Regions from separate parts of the Blastococcus goldschmidtiae genome, predicted to be linked through region 1. Evidence: riboswitches for the same ligand, from Rfam matches in the RefSeq annotation. Region 1 holds a riboswitch; the other holds the start of a gene.

Region 1 (7,127 bases):
GCGCAGGGCCGGCCGGTCGTGGACGAGGCGGCGGCGCTGTCGGCGGCGGCCTGCCTGTTCCGGAGCCTGGGCGACCCGACCCGGCTGGCGATCCTGCAGCACCTCGCCTCGGGCGAGCGCAAGGTCGTCGAACTCACCGCGCACCTGGGCCTGGCCCAGTCCACCGTCTCGGCCCACCTGGCCTGCCTGCGCGACTGCGGCCTCGTGTCGTCGCGGCCCGCGGGGCGGGCGTCGATGTGGTCGCTCCAGCACCCCGCCGCACTGATGGACGTCCTCGCCTCGACCGAGCGGCTGCTGGCCGCGACCGGTGACGCCGTGGCCCTGTGCTCGGTTTACGGCGAGCAGGCCGCGCGATGACGGCGACCCTGACGCCCGGCGAGCGCACCCGGCTCGGCCGGCGCGCGCAGCTGCTGGCCGGCGCCTCGGTCACCTACAACGTGGTCGAGGCGGTCATCGCCATCGCCGCCGGGCTCGCCGCCGGGTCGGTCGCCCTCATCGGGTTCGGGCTCGACTCGGTCGTCGAGGTGTCCAGCGGGCTGATCATCCTGTGGCAGTTCCGCCACCGGTTGCCCGAGTCGCGCGAGCGGCAGGCGCTGCGCCTGATGGCCCTGGCCTTCTTCGCCCTCGCTGCCTACGTCGGCGTCGAATCGGTCCGGGCGCTCGTCACGGGTGCGGACCCCGACGCGTCGCCGGTCGGCATCGGGTTGGCGATCGCCTCCCTGCTCGTCATGCCCTTCCTCTCCTGGGCGCAGCGCCGCACAGGCCGGGCCCTCGGGTCGCGCGCCGTCGTCGCCGACTCGACCCAGACGCTGCTGTGCACCTACCTGTCCGCGGTGCTGCTCCTCGGCCTGCTCCTCAACGCGACCCTCGGCTGGGGATGGGCCGACCCGGTCGCCGGGCTGGTCATCGCCGCCGTCGCCGTCCGCGAAGGACGCGAGGCGTGGCGGGGCGAGGGCTGCGGCTGCGGCCCGGCCCTCCCCGGCGCGGCCGGAGAGGGCTGCTCCTGCGACGACGGCTGCACCGACGCCTGCTGCGTGCCGTCGGCGGCGGAGCCGCTCCAGGTCTCGATGCGCGAGCCGGGCCGATGACCGTCGCCGCGCTGGTCCTGTACGTGATGGCGCTGGTCGTCCTCTTCGGCGTCCGGTCCTGGGTGCAACAGCGACGCACCGGCTCGGCCGGGTTCCACGGCATCTCCGGCACCCCGGCGGATGCGGGCTGGTGGGGCGGGGCGCTGTTCGTCGCCGCGATCGTCCTCGGCCTCGGCGGTCCGCTGCTCGCGATCGCCGGTGTGGTGCCGACGGACCCGCCGCTCGCCCTCCAGGGAGCCGGACTCGCGGTGGCGTTCGCCGGATTCGCCGCCACCCTGGCCGCGCAGACCGGCATGGGCACGTCCTGGCGGATCGGCGTCGATACCGGCGAGCGCACCGAGCTGGTGACGGCGGGCGTCTTCGCGCACGTTCGCAATCCGGTCTTCACCGCGATGGGAGTCGCCCAGCTCGGGATCGTGCTGACGGTGCCGACGTGGGTCGGGGTCCTCGCGCTGGCGGCACTCGTCGTCGCCGTCCAGCTGCAGGTCCGCGCCGTGGAGGAGCCCTACCTCCGGGCCGTGCACGGCGCGGCGTACGACGCCTACGCGGCGACGGCCGGCAGGTTCGTCCCGGGCCTGGGGCGTCTGCCGGAGGCCGCCGGGCGGCCGGTCGGGATCAGCTGACGGGAACGACCGTCTTGGTGACCTGGCCCGCGGCCACCAGCTGCCCGTCGACCCAGGCCTCCGTGCGCAGGAAGGCGACCGCACGGCCGCGGCGCAGCACCGAGGCGGTGACGTCCACGCGGGCACCTGCCGGAACCGGTCGCAGCAGCGACGCCGTGAGGTCGTGGGTCACCGCGTGCTCGCCGTCGGTCAGGTGGGGCAGCAGCGCCAGGAAGGCGGCCACGTCCAGGACCGTGTAGACGACGCCGCCGTGCAGCATCGCCGCCGGGTTCAGCGCGGGGGAGTCGACGGCGAACCAGATCCCCGCGGCCGGGTCGTCCCGCCGGCGCAGGTCGATGCCGAGGAAGCGGTGCAGCGGGATGTCCAGCACGGCCTGCGCGCGGCCGGCGAGCGCGTCGTCCGACGGCACGGGTGGCTTCCTCTCCTCGCGGTGGGGCGGGTGGGGCTCGAACCCACGACCCAGGGATTATGAGTCCCATGCTCTGACCGGCTGAGCTACCGCCCCGGCGGCCACAGCCTGCCAGAGAGGCATGCCTCACACCCGTGGAACCCGCTGCCCAGCCGTCCCGCTGGTCGCGTCGGCGAGTTCGCCCCGATGTTGCCAAAGTTCCCGTTATCCGGCTGTGACATTCCCAGGTTTGGCTTGTACCGTCCCCTGCGGTCCACCGAGCACAGCCGTCGAACCCGAGGGCCTCGGCCGGACCCCGCCGAACCCGCCGGCCTGATGGCCGGGGGGACCGGGGACCCATCGCAGTTCTGGGGTGAATCCTGCCCGTGCACCTCGCGCGGACAGGTAGGGCACCTAACGGCCCGAACCCGTCAGCTAACTCGGTAGGCGGTCGTGAGGAATGGAGAACCGTCGCCTTGGCGACCCTGCACCACCGCAGCACTACCCCCTCGCCCCGTCGCCGACGCCTCCGGACGTCCCTCACCACCACCGCACTGCTCGCCGCCGCGCTGATCGGCGCGCCGGCGGCGACCGCCGCTCCCGCCGACGACGCCCGGGTCGACGCCGCCCAGTCGGAGCACGACGCCGTCGCGGCGGAGGTCGCCGCGATCGGCGCCCGGGTCGCCGAGGCCGAGCAGAAGCTCCAGCGGATGACCCTCGAGGCCGAGGCCGCCAGTGGCGAGGCGCTCGCCGCCCAGGCAGCCCTCGACGCCGCTTCGCTGCAGGCCTGGTACGCGGCCGCGGCGCTCCAGGATGCGGAGCGGGCCGTCGAGCAGGCCGAGGACGAGGTCGCCGAGATCGGCCGCTCCGCCTACATGGGTGGGGGCCAGGAGACCTTCGGGGACATGCACCTGCTCCTCGACGCCGAGGGCCCTGGAGAGCTGCTCCAGCAGGCCGCCACGCTCGACGTCCTCGGCGCCGAACGTGCGAAGACGATGCGCGCGATGGAGGTCGTCGAGGTCCAGCAGGCCCGCGCGGAGCGGGCGGCCCAGGAATCCGTCGTCGAGCGCGACCGCGCGGCCGGCGCCGCCGCGGAGGCCCACGCCGCCGCCGAGGCGCAGATGGCGGGCGCCCAGGTCGAGTTCGACGCCGTCGCCGCCGACAAGGCGGCCCTCGACCAGCAGCTGCGCGCGGCCGAGATCCGGCTGCTCGAGATGGAGGGCGCCCGCGACGCCGCGGAGGCGTGGGAGGCACAGCAGCGGGCCCAGGCCGAGGCCGCCGCCCGGGCCGCGGCCGTCACCGTCACCAGGACGCCGACCCCGACCCCGACCCCGACCCCGACCCCGACCCCGACCCCGACCCCGAGTGCACAGGGCGCTCCCACGCGGAGCCTCGCCTCGGCCGGCGGCGGCGCCGGTGGTGGTGCGGGCCTGACCAACGGCCGGGTCACCTCCTGCTACGGCTCGCGCTGGGGCACCCTGCACGCCGGCGTCGACATCGCCGCCCCGATCGGCACGCCGGTGCACGCCCCCGACGGAGGCGTGGTGCTCCAGGCCGGCCCGGCCAGCGGATTCGGCCTGGCGGTCGCGGTGCAGCACGGCGACGGCGTGATCACGGTGTACGGCCACGTCAACAAGTTCTTCGTCAGCCCCGGACAGGTCGTCTCGGCGGGCCAGCAGATCGCCGAGGTCGGCAACCGCGGTCAGTCCACCGGGCCCCACCTGCACTTCGAGGTGCACACCGGTGGCCTCTACGTGGATCGCACCAACCCGGTGCCATGGCTGGCCCGGCACGGAATCTCCCTCGGCGGCTGCTGAGCCGAGGGGCGCCCGTGCCCGATCATGGAGCGGTGCGAGCGCGGGAGAGGGCTGACACCACCTGGCTGCGCGCATCCCTGCTGGCGCTGCTGCTGGGGGCGGGCCTGGTGCTCGCCCTCACCGTGGAGCTCCCCGACGTCGACGTCGTCCGGCGCTGGCTGGACGGCGTCGGTGCGGCGGGGTGGGCCGCGCTGGTCGCGGGCGTCGGCGTGGTCCTCATGGCGCCGGTGCCGCGCACGGCCGTCTCGGTGCTGCTCGGCCTGGTCGCCGGGTTCGGGCCCGGGCTGCTCGTGGCCCTGGCCGGGGCGATGCTGGGCGCCGTCGGCAGCTTCGGGCTCGCCCGCTGGCTGGGCCGGGCGGCGGTCACCCGGCTGGCCGGACCGCGGCTGGCCCGGTTGGACCGCCTGCTGGTCGACCGCGGCTTCGTCGCGCTGCTGATCGGCCGGCTGGTTCCCGTGGTGCCCTTCGTCGTCCTCAGCTACGGCGCCGGGCTGACCGCGATGCGGCTGCTGCCCTACCTCACGGCGACCGCCCTGGGGATCCTGCCGAGCACCGTGGTGCAGGTGGGGGTCGGCGCCTCGGCTCCCGCGCTGGTGTCCAGCGCCACGGCGGCGACGGCGCTCCCGGTGATCGCGCTCGCGGTGGTGGGCACGCTCTGGTTCCGACGACGGCGCGCGGGCGTCAGCCCCTCCTGAGCAGCCGGCCGAGCACACCGCCCGCGCCGCCCACGGTGCGTGCCGCGAGCTGCAGGATCGGACCGCCCGGGATGCCCGGCACCTTCTGCACGATCGGTGCCAGCACCAGCAGGCCACCGACGTCGTGCACCTTGAGCTGCCGGCGCGCGACGGCCGGCACCGGGTTGGTGCGCCCCGCCGCCGCGTCGAGCAGCAGCTCGGCCGACGCCTCGACCGCGGGCCCTTCGTGGGTGCCGCCGGGCACCGGCCGCACGACCCAGCCCTGGGGATCGGCGGCGAACGACCAGCCGCCGTCCGGCGTGGCCAGGGTGACCTCGCCGGTGATGCCGCACGAGGTGGCCAGCGCCCCCGTGACGTCGGTGAGGGCCGCCAGGCCCGACTGGAGCACCTCCGGCGGCGGTGGCTCCGCGCCGCACGAGACGAGGTCCAGGCCGTGCACGGCCAGTTCGTAGGCCTGCCCGAGGACGACGCTCAGGAGCGGCACCCGCCCGACCACCGACACCGTGGGGGTGGTGTCGAGCTCGACCGGCTCCTCGGCCAGGTACCGGGCGGTGGCGTCCCGGTTGCGGCGGAGCGCATCGAGCACGTCGGCCCGCGTCGCCCCGGCGTGCGCGGCGGTGACGCGGGCGTTCACCGCGTCCGGATCGGGCTGCGCGCCGGTCGCCCCGGTGCGGGCGGACGCGATCAGGTCGGCCATCGCCGTGTGGTCGTCCCAGCACCCCAGGTGCACGCAGATCTCGTGGGCGCGCCACCCCGGCAGCCGTGAGGGGCGGCTCAACTCGACCCGCTCGGCCGCGGCGATGAAGGCATCCCACGCGCTCAGCACCCGCGCGCCGACCTCCTCGCGCCCGGCGTCGGACATGCCCTGCTGTCGTCCCATGTCCCGGGCCTACCCAGGCGACTGCCCGGCAGGCATGAGTCGCGGCGCCCGCCCCCGCAACCGGTCCTCACCCCCGCGGGTGAGGTCCGGTCAAGCGGACGACCGGCGACGCCGATCGCCGGGATGTGACCAGCGCACTCACGGGGGACCGCCGCAGCGGCGGTGCGCCGGCGGGCGGCCGCGCAGCGGGAGCCGTCCGCCGGCTCCTCGCCGTGGTCCTCGACGGCCTCTACCGGCCGCTGGCCACCGACGACGACCGTGCCGCCTACTGGGTGCGGCACGTCCGCTACGGCGTGCTGATCACCGAGATCGGCGCCGTCTCCGTGCTGGTCTACGTGGTCCACACCGACACCCCGGGCAGGCAGCACCCGCTTTTCCTGGCGCTCGGCGCGCTGGTCGTGCTGGTGTCCCCGGCGCTGCTGCTCCTGCCGCTGCAGGACATGATGCGGGACCGCCGCGGGCCCACGATGTTCTACCTGTGGACCCTGGCCACGACGGCGGTCATCCTGTTCTCGACCTGGCTCGACGGCGGGGCCGAGAGTCCGCTGGACGCGCTGCTCTTCCTGACCCTGACCTACATGGCCGTGGCCTACCCCCCCTACGGGGTCGTCGCCATGGGCACGTCGATGACGGTGGGCTACGTCGCGTTGGCGGGGACGTCGGGGATGACGACCAACGCGGCGTTCTTCCTCACTGTCATGATCGCCTTCACGCTCATCTGCACCATGGCCTCGGCCAACGCGTGGGCCGCGCACGACCGTCAGCTCGAGCTGATCGGCACGCAGCGGACGCTGGCCGCCACCGACCCGCTCACCGGGATCCCGAACCGGCGGACGCTGATCGAGCGTCTGCCGCTGGCGGTGGAGGGGGCGGCCCGGGGCCACCGGACGGTGGTCTGCGTCGTCGACCTCGACGGTTTCAAGGCGGTCAACGACCGCGACGGGCACGCCGCCGGCGACGCGCTGCTCCAGGCCGTCGCCTCGGTCCTCGGTGTCGCCGTCCGGGAGACCGACACGGTGGCCCGGCTGGGCGGTGACGAGTTCGCCGTGCTGGCCGAGGTGTCGGAGGCCTTCTCCGGGGAGATGCTGGCCGAGCGGCTGCGGCAGGCGGTCGCCCTGGTGGGCGCCCGCGGAGGCGTCACCGCCAGCATCGGCGTCGCCGAGGTGCTGCCGGCCGAGGACGTCGCCGGTCTCCTGCACCGCGCCGACGCCGCCATGTACCAGGCCAAGGCGGCCGGTGGTGACCGGTTCGCCCTGCGGTCGACCTGAGCCGGCTCGTCCCGGTCGTGCGACACGCCGCGCTGTGCGGGTGGTACCACTGTCCGTCACGCGAATTGATTACGCTCCGTGACGACATGGGGCGGTCCGCCGCTTCGGGCACGCCGGGCGCCCACCTGGCCCACGCTCGGCGTCGCCGAGCGGCGCCGGACCACTCCGGACCCGCTGGACGGGGGCCCGCGGGTCGTGCTATGGCTGCTGACCAGCGGGAAAGCGGTCGATCCGGTCTCTTCCGTCACATGGAGAACAACAGTCCCACTCGGGCTGGCGCGATCGGGCTCCCATCGTGCAGACTGTTCCCGGGAGCCCTGCTCCGCCACTGCCGAACACAGCGCGTCACCGAATCGATGGGTCCGTAG
Region 2 (7,127 bases), on a different contig from region 1:
CGCCCTCAACCGCTACCTCAACCAGGACGCCGCAGCGGCGGCTTGACACAGGGCTACTCAGCCGGTGAGCACCTCTGGGCGACCCGCATCAGGGTCGGGGTCATCCCCTCCGTCGGCAGGTCGTCCCGCCAAACGTCGCGGACTCTCTGGATGACCACCTCCGGGAGACCCAGGCGCCGTCGGTTTGTCTTGGCGGCTTACTACTACGTGGACCAGTACCCTGAGATCGGTTCGTGAAGGGGGTGGTCGTGCCAATGCGAAAGCTGTGGATCCTGTGGTTGTTCGCCGGTGTCCTGTCGATGCACGGCGCCCAGCACGTCTTCGCCGAACCGGGGGTCGGCGGTAGCGCCTCGGCGCACGCCGATAACGGCATCGGTCACCCATCCGCAGCATCGGCCGCGTTCAGCCCGGAGTCTTCGCTCAGCGGTTCCTCCGTGGCCGCCCCCATCCAGCGTTTGGCGGCAGTAGCCGGGATTCCGACGCCGGGTGATGCACCGGATCATGACCTCGCCAACCACGCGTGGTCCCTGTGTCTCGCGGTCTTTCTGGCTGGGTTCCTCGCTCTTCGGGCAACGGGTCGAGGGCGGCGCCTTGCTTCGTCGGCCCGGTGCGCCGTCGAACGCGGGCTACGACCGCCGATGGGTTGGTTGAGGCCTCCACGACCACCGGAACTAGCGTCGCTGTGTCTCCTGCGGATCTAGGCCGACCGATCTGGACCCCGCCGACCAAGGCGTCGGAGGGGTCGAACGGCACGCCGGCACCGCAACCAACAGGAGACTGCAATGACCCGCACCACAGCACGACTCGTCCAGCTGACCGGCGGACTCATCGCCGGCACGATCATCCTGACCGGTTGCTCGGGCAGCTCCGGTGGCTCCTCCGCCGGCAGCAGCCCCGGGGCGGAGAGTTCTGCGACCGAGGAAGCGACGTTCAACGATGCTGACGTCGCCTTCGCGCAGGGCATGATCCCGCACCACGAGGGGGCCCTCAGCATGTCAGATGTCGCCGCGGAGCGAGCCACTGATCCCCGCGTCGTCGACTTGGCCAACCGCATCGAGGCCGGGCAGGACCCGGAGATCGATCTGTTGACCGGATGGCTCGAGGAGTGGGGTGAGCCGCTCGAGTCCGATGGCATGGGTGGCATGGACCACGGTTCCAACGACATGGACATGGACATGGAGGAGATGCCCGTCGCGGGTCCCGAATTCGACCGGATGTGGCTGCAGTCCATGATCGAGCACCACATGGGTGCTGTGCAGATGGCACAGACGGAGCTCAAGGATGGACGGGACACTGAAGCGCTGGAGCTGGCGCAGCTGATCAGCGAGACGCAGATGCAGGAGATCGCCGAGATGGAGGCACTACTCGTAGAGCTCGGCGGCTGATCTCCACCTGGTGCTGCCGGTCACTGATCGGCAGCACCAGGTGCCTGATCACCCTTATATTCCCGCCTCCGAGAGGCTCCATCGTTGAGCCGACACAGCGGGCGCCGATGATGCGGTCGAACAGCGACCGCCCACCGGTGTGACCGGGCCACCGGCCGCCGACTGCCATTGGTTGTCGATCGGCCGATGACGACCGACGACCCGGGGGCAGCCTCCCAAAATGACGTACCCGCTGGTCCAAGAGCTCGCCGAGAAGATCCCCGTCGCGGTGACCTGCCGGGTGCTCGGCTTCTCCACGCAGCCTTCTACAAGTGGCAGACCAGCCCGGTCAGCCAGCGCGACCTCGCCGACGCCTACCTCACCAACGCCCTCATCGACGCCCACGGCGATGACCCGGAATTCGGCTACCGGTTCGTCGCCGACGAAGTCGCCGGCGTTGGCCTGGTCGCCGGTGAGCGGCGGATCTGGCGGCTGTGCTCGGCGCAGAAGCTCTGGTCGACCACGGTGCGCAAGGGGTGGCGGGCAAGAGCCCCGGCCCGGCGGTGCACGACGACCACGTGCAGCGGAACTTCACCGCGCCCGCCCCGGACCGGGTGTGGCTGACCGACATCACCGAGCACCCCACCGCGGAAGGCAAGCTGTACTGCTGCGCGGTCAAGGACCTGTTCAGCAACCGCATCGTCGGCTGCGCGATCGACGAGCGGATGACCGCCCAGCTGGCCGTCACCGCACTGCGCACGGCAGTGGCCCGACGTCGGCCCGGCGGTGTGGTCGTGGTTCACAGCGACCGCGGATCGCAATTTCGAGCAAGATCATTCCAGGCGGTCCTGACCGCCGCAGGCCTGCAAGGTTCGATGGGGCGAGTTGCTTCGGCAGGTGACAACGCTGCGATGGAGTCATGGCACGCGCTGCTGCAGAAGAACGTCCTGGACCGCCGCCGCTGGCGCACCCGCGCCGAGCTGCACGCCGCGATCGTGTTCTGGACCGAGCACACCTACAACCGCCGCCGTCGGCAACGCGCACTGGCAAGCTCACCCCGGTCGAGTTCGAACTCGCCTTCACCACTCAAGCCGCTATCGCGGCATGATCACTCCCAACCACCGTCAACCGAAGCTGCAGCAGTCCCGATCGGCGTCGGATACACCGGCGGCGTTCTGCGGCGTCAACTCGAGGTCGTGCGGCTCCGCGTCTGAAGCGGTCAGGGAAGACACCTGGGAGTCCGCCGTCAAGCAGTGGTTGACCGAGCTGACAATCACACGCGGTGCAGGCTCCTATGACGCATAGTTCATCCTCGCGGGCGCAGCGGGGAAAGTCGACCCGGGGGTTGCTGCCCTCATCCGGAGTCTGCATACCGTGCTGAGGTTCGCCGAGCGGTGGACCCGGATGATGGCACCGCCGAACCTGCCCGCCGTCACACCGGTCCTGTTGAAAACGACGGGCAGGGCGGGGGACCCACCTCGCATGACTAGGCCTTCAGGTCTTGGGGTGAAGCCGTGTGATGCGGCCGGGCAGCTCTCGCCGGAACCCGACAGCTAACTCCGTAGGCGGCGAGAGGCTCACCACCTATGTCTAAGCGCTACGTCGGGCGGCACCGCCGCCCTACCCGCAACCCTGTCGTGGCGGCCGTGGCACGACCCGCCGTGGTCGTCGCGGCAGCAGCGGCCGTCTCCGTCGGGATGATCGCCCCCGCTCAGGCTCACTCCGGGGACCACACGGTTCGCTCCGGCGACACCCTCGGCGGACTCGCGGCCAGCCACGGCACCTCGTGGCGAACGATCTACGCGGACAACCGCGACACGATCGGGTCCAACCCGAACCTCCTGCGCATCGGTCAGGTGCTCACCACCGGCGGCTCCGGCTCGACGCCGTCAGCGGCCAGCGGCTCGAGCGCGTACACCGTACGCGCGGGAGACACGCTCAACAGGATCGCTGCCCGGCACGGCACCACCTGGCAGCAGCTGCACGCCCTCAACCGGGAGGTCGTCGGCGCGAACCCGAACGTCCTGCGCGTCGGTCAGCGCCTCCTCCTCAGCGGGCAAGCCTCCCCGGCCGCCGCGCCGCGTGCCGTTCCAGAGCGCGCCAGCCGTGGCTCGGACAGGCCCGCCCCGGCCCCAGCCCCCGCGCCGACGTATGCAGCGGCTGCGCCTTCGAGCGCCTACGGGGCGTGGGATCCGCACGTCCGACCCGCCGTCCAGGAGATCGCCGATCGGTTCGGCATCTCGACAGTCCTCACCCGCCCCGGGCACACCCCCACCCAGGGCCGCGCGGCTGACTTCATGGTCTACACCGACCGGGCCAAGGGAGACGCCGTCGCCCAGTACGTGATCGACAACGCGGCTCGGCTCGGAGTCGAGAGCGTGATCTGGCGGCAGCGGATTGCCGGTCCGTGGACCGGTTGGGCGTGGCGCGCAATGGAAGACCGCGGATCCGCCACGGCCAACCACATGGATCACCCCCACGTGGCGTTCCGGTGAGCCGGGTAACCGACTGACCGCGGTGGTCCGTTAAGCCCGGACCGACGACAAGCGTCCCCTGCCCCGCTGTTCGGTGGGGCAGGGGGCGCTGTCTACGGGCGGCCCGACGTTCGGGCACGCCGCCGCGGCTGTGGTCCCTGGCTGCCCCGGTGGACATGACCCACTGACCCACCGACTCCCGCCTCACAAAGTCTTCTGTGTGGAGCCGGCGCAACTGCGACTGATGTGTCCAGACAGCGGACGCCAGCCGAGTCACGCCCCCGCGTGCGTAGCTCGTCGGTCGGCCGATGTCGACCGCCAGCCTGGGGCCCGAACCAGTCCCGACGGTGGGATATCCCTGGTCTGCGGATTCGCATGAGCTCCGCGAAACTCTCGGTTCCTGTCGGGTGCCGGCGGAGGGCCCCCTATGAGTGAGCAGTGATGATATGTCGCCCCCATACCCGCGCCGCTCTCAGAGTCAAGTCACTGCTCTTTGGCGTTCTGCATCCGACCTGGCTCATTCGGCCACGTCCTCCAAGGCCAAGAGGTCGTCGATCGTCTGCCGTCGACGGATCAGACGCACGGCGCCTCCATCGATGAGCACCTCGGGTGCAAGTGGACGTGAGTTGTAATTCGACGACATGCTGGCTCCGTACGCCCCGGTGTTCATGAAGACGACGAGGTCGCCGACCACGACGGCCGGCAGTGGTGCGTGCTCGACGACGCCGTCCGGACTCTGGGTGAAGACGTCTCCTGACTCGCACAGGGGGCCGGCCAGCACTGTGGCCGACACGTCCCCGTCACGCCTGTCTCCCTCCCGGGTGATGACCTCGGTGCCGTGACTGCTGCCATACAGGGCAGGCCGGATGAGATCGTTGAAGCCGGCGTCCAAGAGGACGAATCGGTTCGACCCCATCCGCTTGAACGCGCGGACCTCGGCGACGAGCACTCCGGAGTTCGCGACGAGAAAGCGCCCGGGTTCGATCTCCAGTCGCACGTGGTGCCCCAGGTGGGCGGTCAGTTCATGGCGCGCGTCGTCCCAGAGCCGGAAGTACCGATCCGTATCCACGATCGGATCGGCAACTGTTTCTCTGACGGTGAGGCCACCTCCCGCGGAGATCGCGCGGATGTCGTGGTCGATCCTCTTGGCATCTCGGACCATCGATTCGCACACCCGCTCGAGGTGCCCGTAGTCCACCCCTGAACCGATGTGCATGTGCAGGCCGATCAGGTCGAGACCGTGACGATCGACGGACTCCACGACGTCGGTCAGGTCCTCATGCCAGATACCGTGCTTACTCGCCGGGCCGCCGGTGTTCGTCTTCTGACTGTGCCCGTGACCGAAGCCGGGATTGACTCGTATCCACACGGGATGCCCGGGGGAGATCTCTCCGAGCTGCTCGACCATCTGCGGCGACCCAACGTTCACCGGGACACCCAGATCGGCAACCCGCTGGAGCGTTTGCCGATCGAGCACGTCTGCGGTGAAGACGATCGGATCCTCATCCCCACCAGGGGTGTACCCGGCTGCCAGCGCCCGCTCGATCTCACCGGCCGACACGGCGTCAACCATGACTGCCTCTTTCCGCATCAACCTCAGGATGTGAAGGTTCGACGAGGCCTTCTGCGCGAAACGGATGGTGTCGAACTGCCGAAGTAGGTTGATCTGCGTGCGGATGCGCCCGGCGTCGTAGATCCACACCGGTGTCCCGTACCGCTCGGCGACGGCGGCGATCGTCGCGCCGTCCATCCCGTCAGGAGCGGTCAGCGTTCCCGGTCGTCGTGTCATCGCGTCCTCCATCAGCGCCGGTGCAGCATTCTCGGTCGGCATGCGTCATGCAGGAGCGGGTGGCCACGACGACGTAACCCGCCGACATGCCTCCAGCCGTCGTCTCGACGTGGCACATCCCGCCGTCCTCGTCCACGTCCCGGCCCCACACGCCCTCGACAACGACGCCGCCTCGGCGGACGAACGCCTCGGCCAGTCCGGCGAGGTATCGGCCAGGGTGAAAGTGCGCCTGGTACTGGAAGTGCAGTGCTGCGGCGACCTCGAACGGCAACGGGGCCTCGCGCGACATGGTCACCGGGAACCCGATGCGTTCGGCGACCGACCTCGCCCTCCTTCTCGATTTCCGCCACCTTGGCGTCGTCCTCGGTGTAGACGACGTGCGGGTGACCGTGCTCGAGCATGCAGTCGATGCCGAGGGTCTCGATGAGACCGAGGATCTCTTGCAGCCCGGCCACATTCGCCTCCGCATAGGCGGCTGCAGCGTCGAGGCCCCGTGTCTGCTCGATCTTCGAGTACGGGGCTCCGTGGCCGTTGGTGACCTTCACCGTGGAGTGGGTGGTCACCGATCGACCGATCGACCGATCGGCTCGGCCGAGACGACGGCTACACGACGGCCGGCACGCTGGAGGCGTAAAGCGGTGGTGACACCGACGATCCTCCGACCGAGGACCATGACATCCGCGGCCAGTGGACGCGGCTCGGTCGACCCCAGATCCAAAACCGGCGTGGTGTCTACCCACGGTGAGACGTGACGGCCTTCAGCGACTGGCATGGTGCGCGTTCCTTTCGATTGATGACGTAGTTCCGACCTGCTCGCGCTGACCCGGGCCTGCGGCATCTACCCGACCGGGCGTCCCGAGACCGCTGCTACACCGAACTATCATGGGTTCGACGTGGTGATGGCCGGGGGATAGGCAGCACCGTCCCCGCGAGCCGGCCTGGTCCGGGGAGGGGCAGTGCAGGGGGACTTTTTGTGCTGGGCCCTTGTGCACGTCTCCAGAGGGCACGATCGGCTCCGGGTAGCTGGCCAGTGGCGACCGCCAGAGAGGGACGCCGGTCAAACGTCACGGCGTCGAAAGGCGCCTGGGTCGGTTCGGAGGTACACCCATGGCGGCCGGATGAGATGTCTCCGCGTCGCGCACGCTGTGCGACCCGGATATCAGAGGAGATGACGTTCATGGAGATCACTGAGGGATACGTGGTGGACCTCGCCTGCCTGCGGCGGTATCCGCAGCAGGAGTACACCTCTCGCGCCGCGGAGCACACCACAGAGTGCGCGTTGATGGGCCACTGCGTGGAGAGCGGCTACGGCCTGGTGGCAGATGACAACCTGCTGGTTCCGCTGGACATGGAGGCCACACGGCAGGTCGTGTCGGCCCTGGCCACCGCCGGCCCTCGCGGTGTACGACTCCGCGCGACGCGGGAGGACGTTGACGGCGAGTTGCACACCACGAACGTGCGAGTGCTGTGACCCTCCTGGCGGCGCTGCCGGGGCGAGGA

What was found. Region 1 has a riboswitch for cyclic di-AMP ahead of RM425_RS09675 (M23 family metallopeptidase). Riboswitches for the same ligand answer to the same signal wherever they lie in the genome.
Region 2: another riboswitch for cyclic di-AMP. It lies ahead of RM425_RS06770 (LysM peptidoglycan-binding domain-containing protein); the one in region 1 lies ahead of RM425_RS09675 (M23 family metallopeptidase).

What each region holds. Positions count from the first base shown of each region.
Region 1 is NZ_JAVREI010000005.1:73,770-80,896, forward strand. Features, by position in the region: gene RM425_RS09650 (ArsR/SmtB family transcription factor) at 1-357, shown strand, start outside; gene RM425_RS09655 (cation transporter) at 354-1,088, shown strand; gene RM425_RS09660 (methyltransferase family protein) at 1,085-1,711, shown strand; gene RM425_RS09665 (PaaI family thioesterase) at 1,704-2,120, opposite strand; tRNA gene RM425_RS09670 (tRNA-Ile) at 2,143-2,216, opposite strand; cyclic di-AMP (ydaO/yuaA leader) riboswitch at 2,407-2,564, shown strand; gene RM425_RS09675 (M23 family metallopeptidase) at 2,576-3,916, shown strand; gene RM425_RS09680 (TVP38/TMEM64 family protein) at 3,949-4,611, shown strand; gene RM425_RS09685 (maleylpyruvate isomerase N-terminal domain-containing protein) at 4,598-5,491, opposite strand; gene RM425_RS09690 (GGDEF domain-containing protein) at 5,617-6,759, shown strand.
Region 2 is NZ_JAVREI010000002.1:423,152-430,278, forward strand. Features, by position in the region: gene RM425_RS06755 (IS110 family RNA-guided transposase) at 1-46, shown strand, start outside; gene RM425_RS21630 (DUF6153 family protein) at 255-701, shown strand; gene RM425_RS06760 (DUF305 domain-containing protein) at 783-1,385, shown strand; partial or broken gene RM425_RS06765 (IS3 family transposase) at 1,585-2,472, shown strand; cyclic di-AMP (ydaO/yuaA leader) riboswitch at 2,769-2,944, shown strand; gene RM425_RS06770 (LysM peptidoglycan-binding domain-containing protein) at 3,026-3,859, shown strand; gene lysA (diaminopimelate decarboxylase) at 4,356-5,669, opposite strand; gene RM425_RS06780 (FAD-dependent oxidoreductase) at 5,593-6,096, opposite strand; gene RM425_RS06785 (hypothetical protein) at 6,805-7,098, shown strand.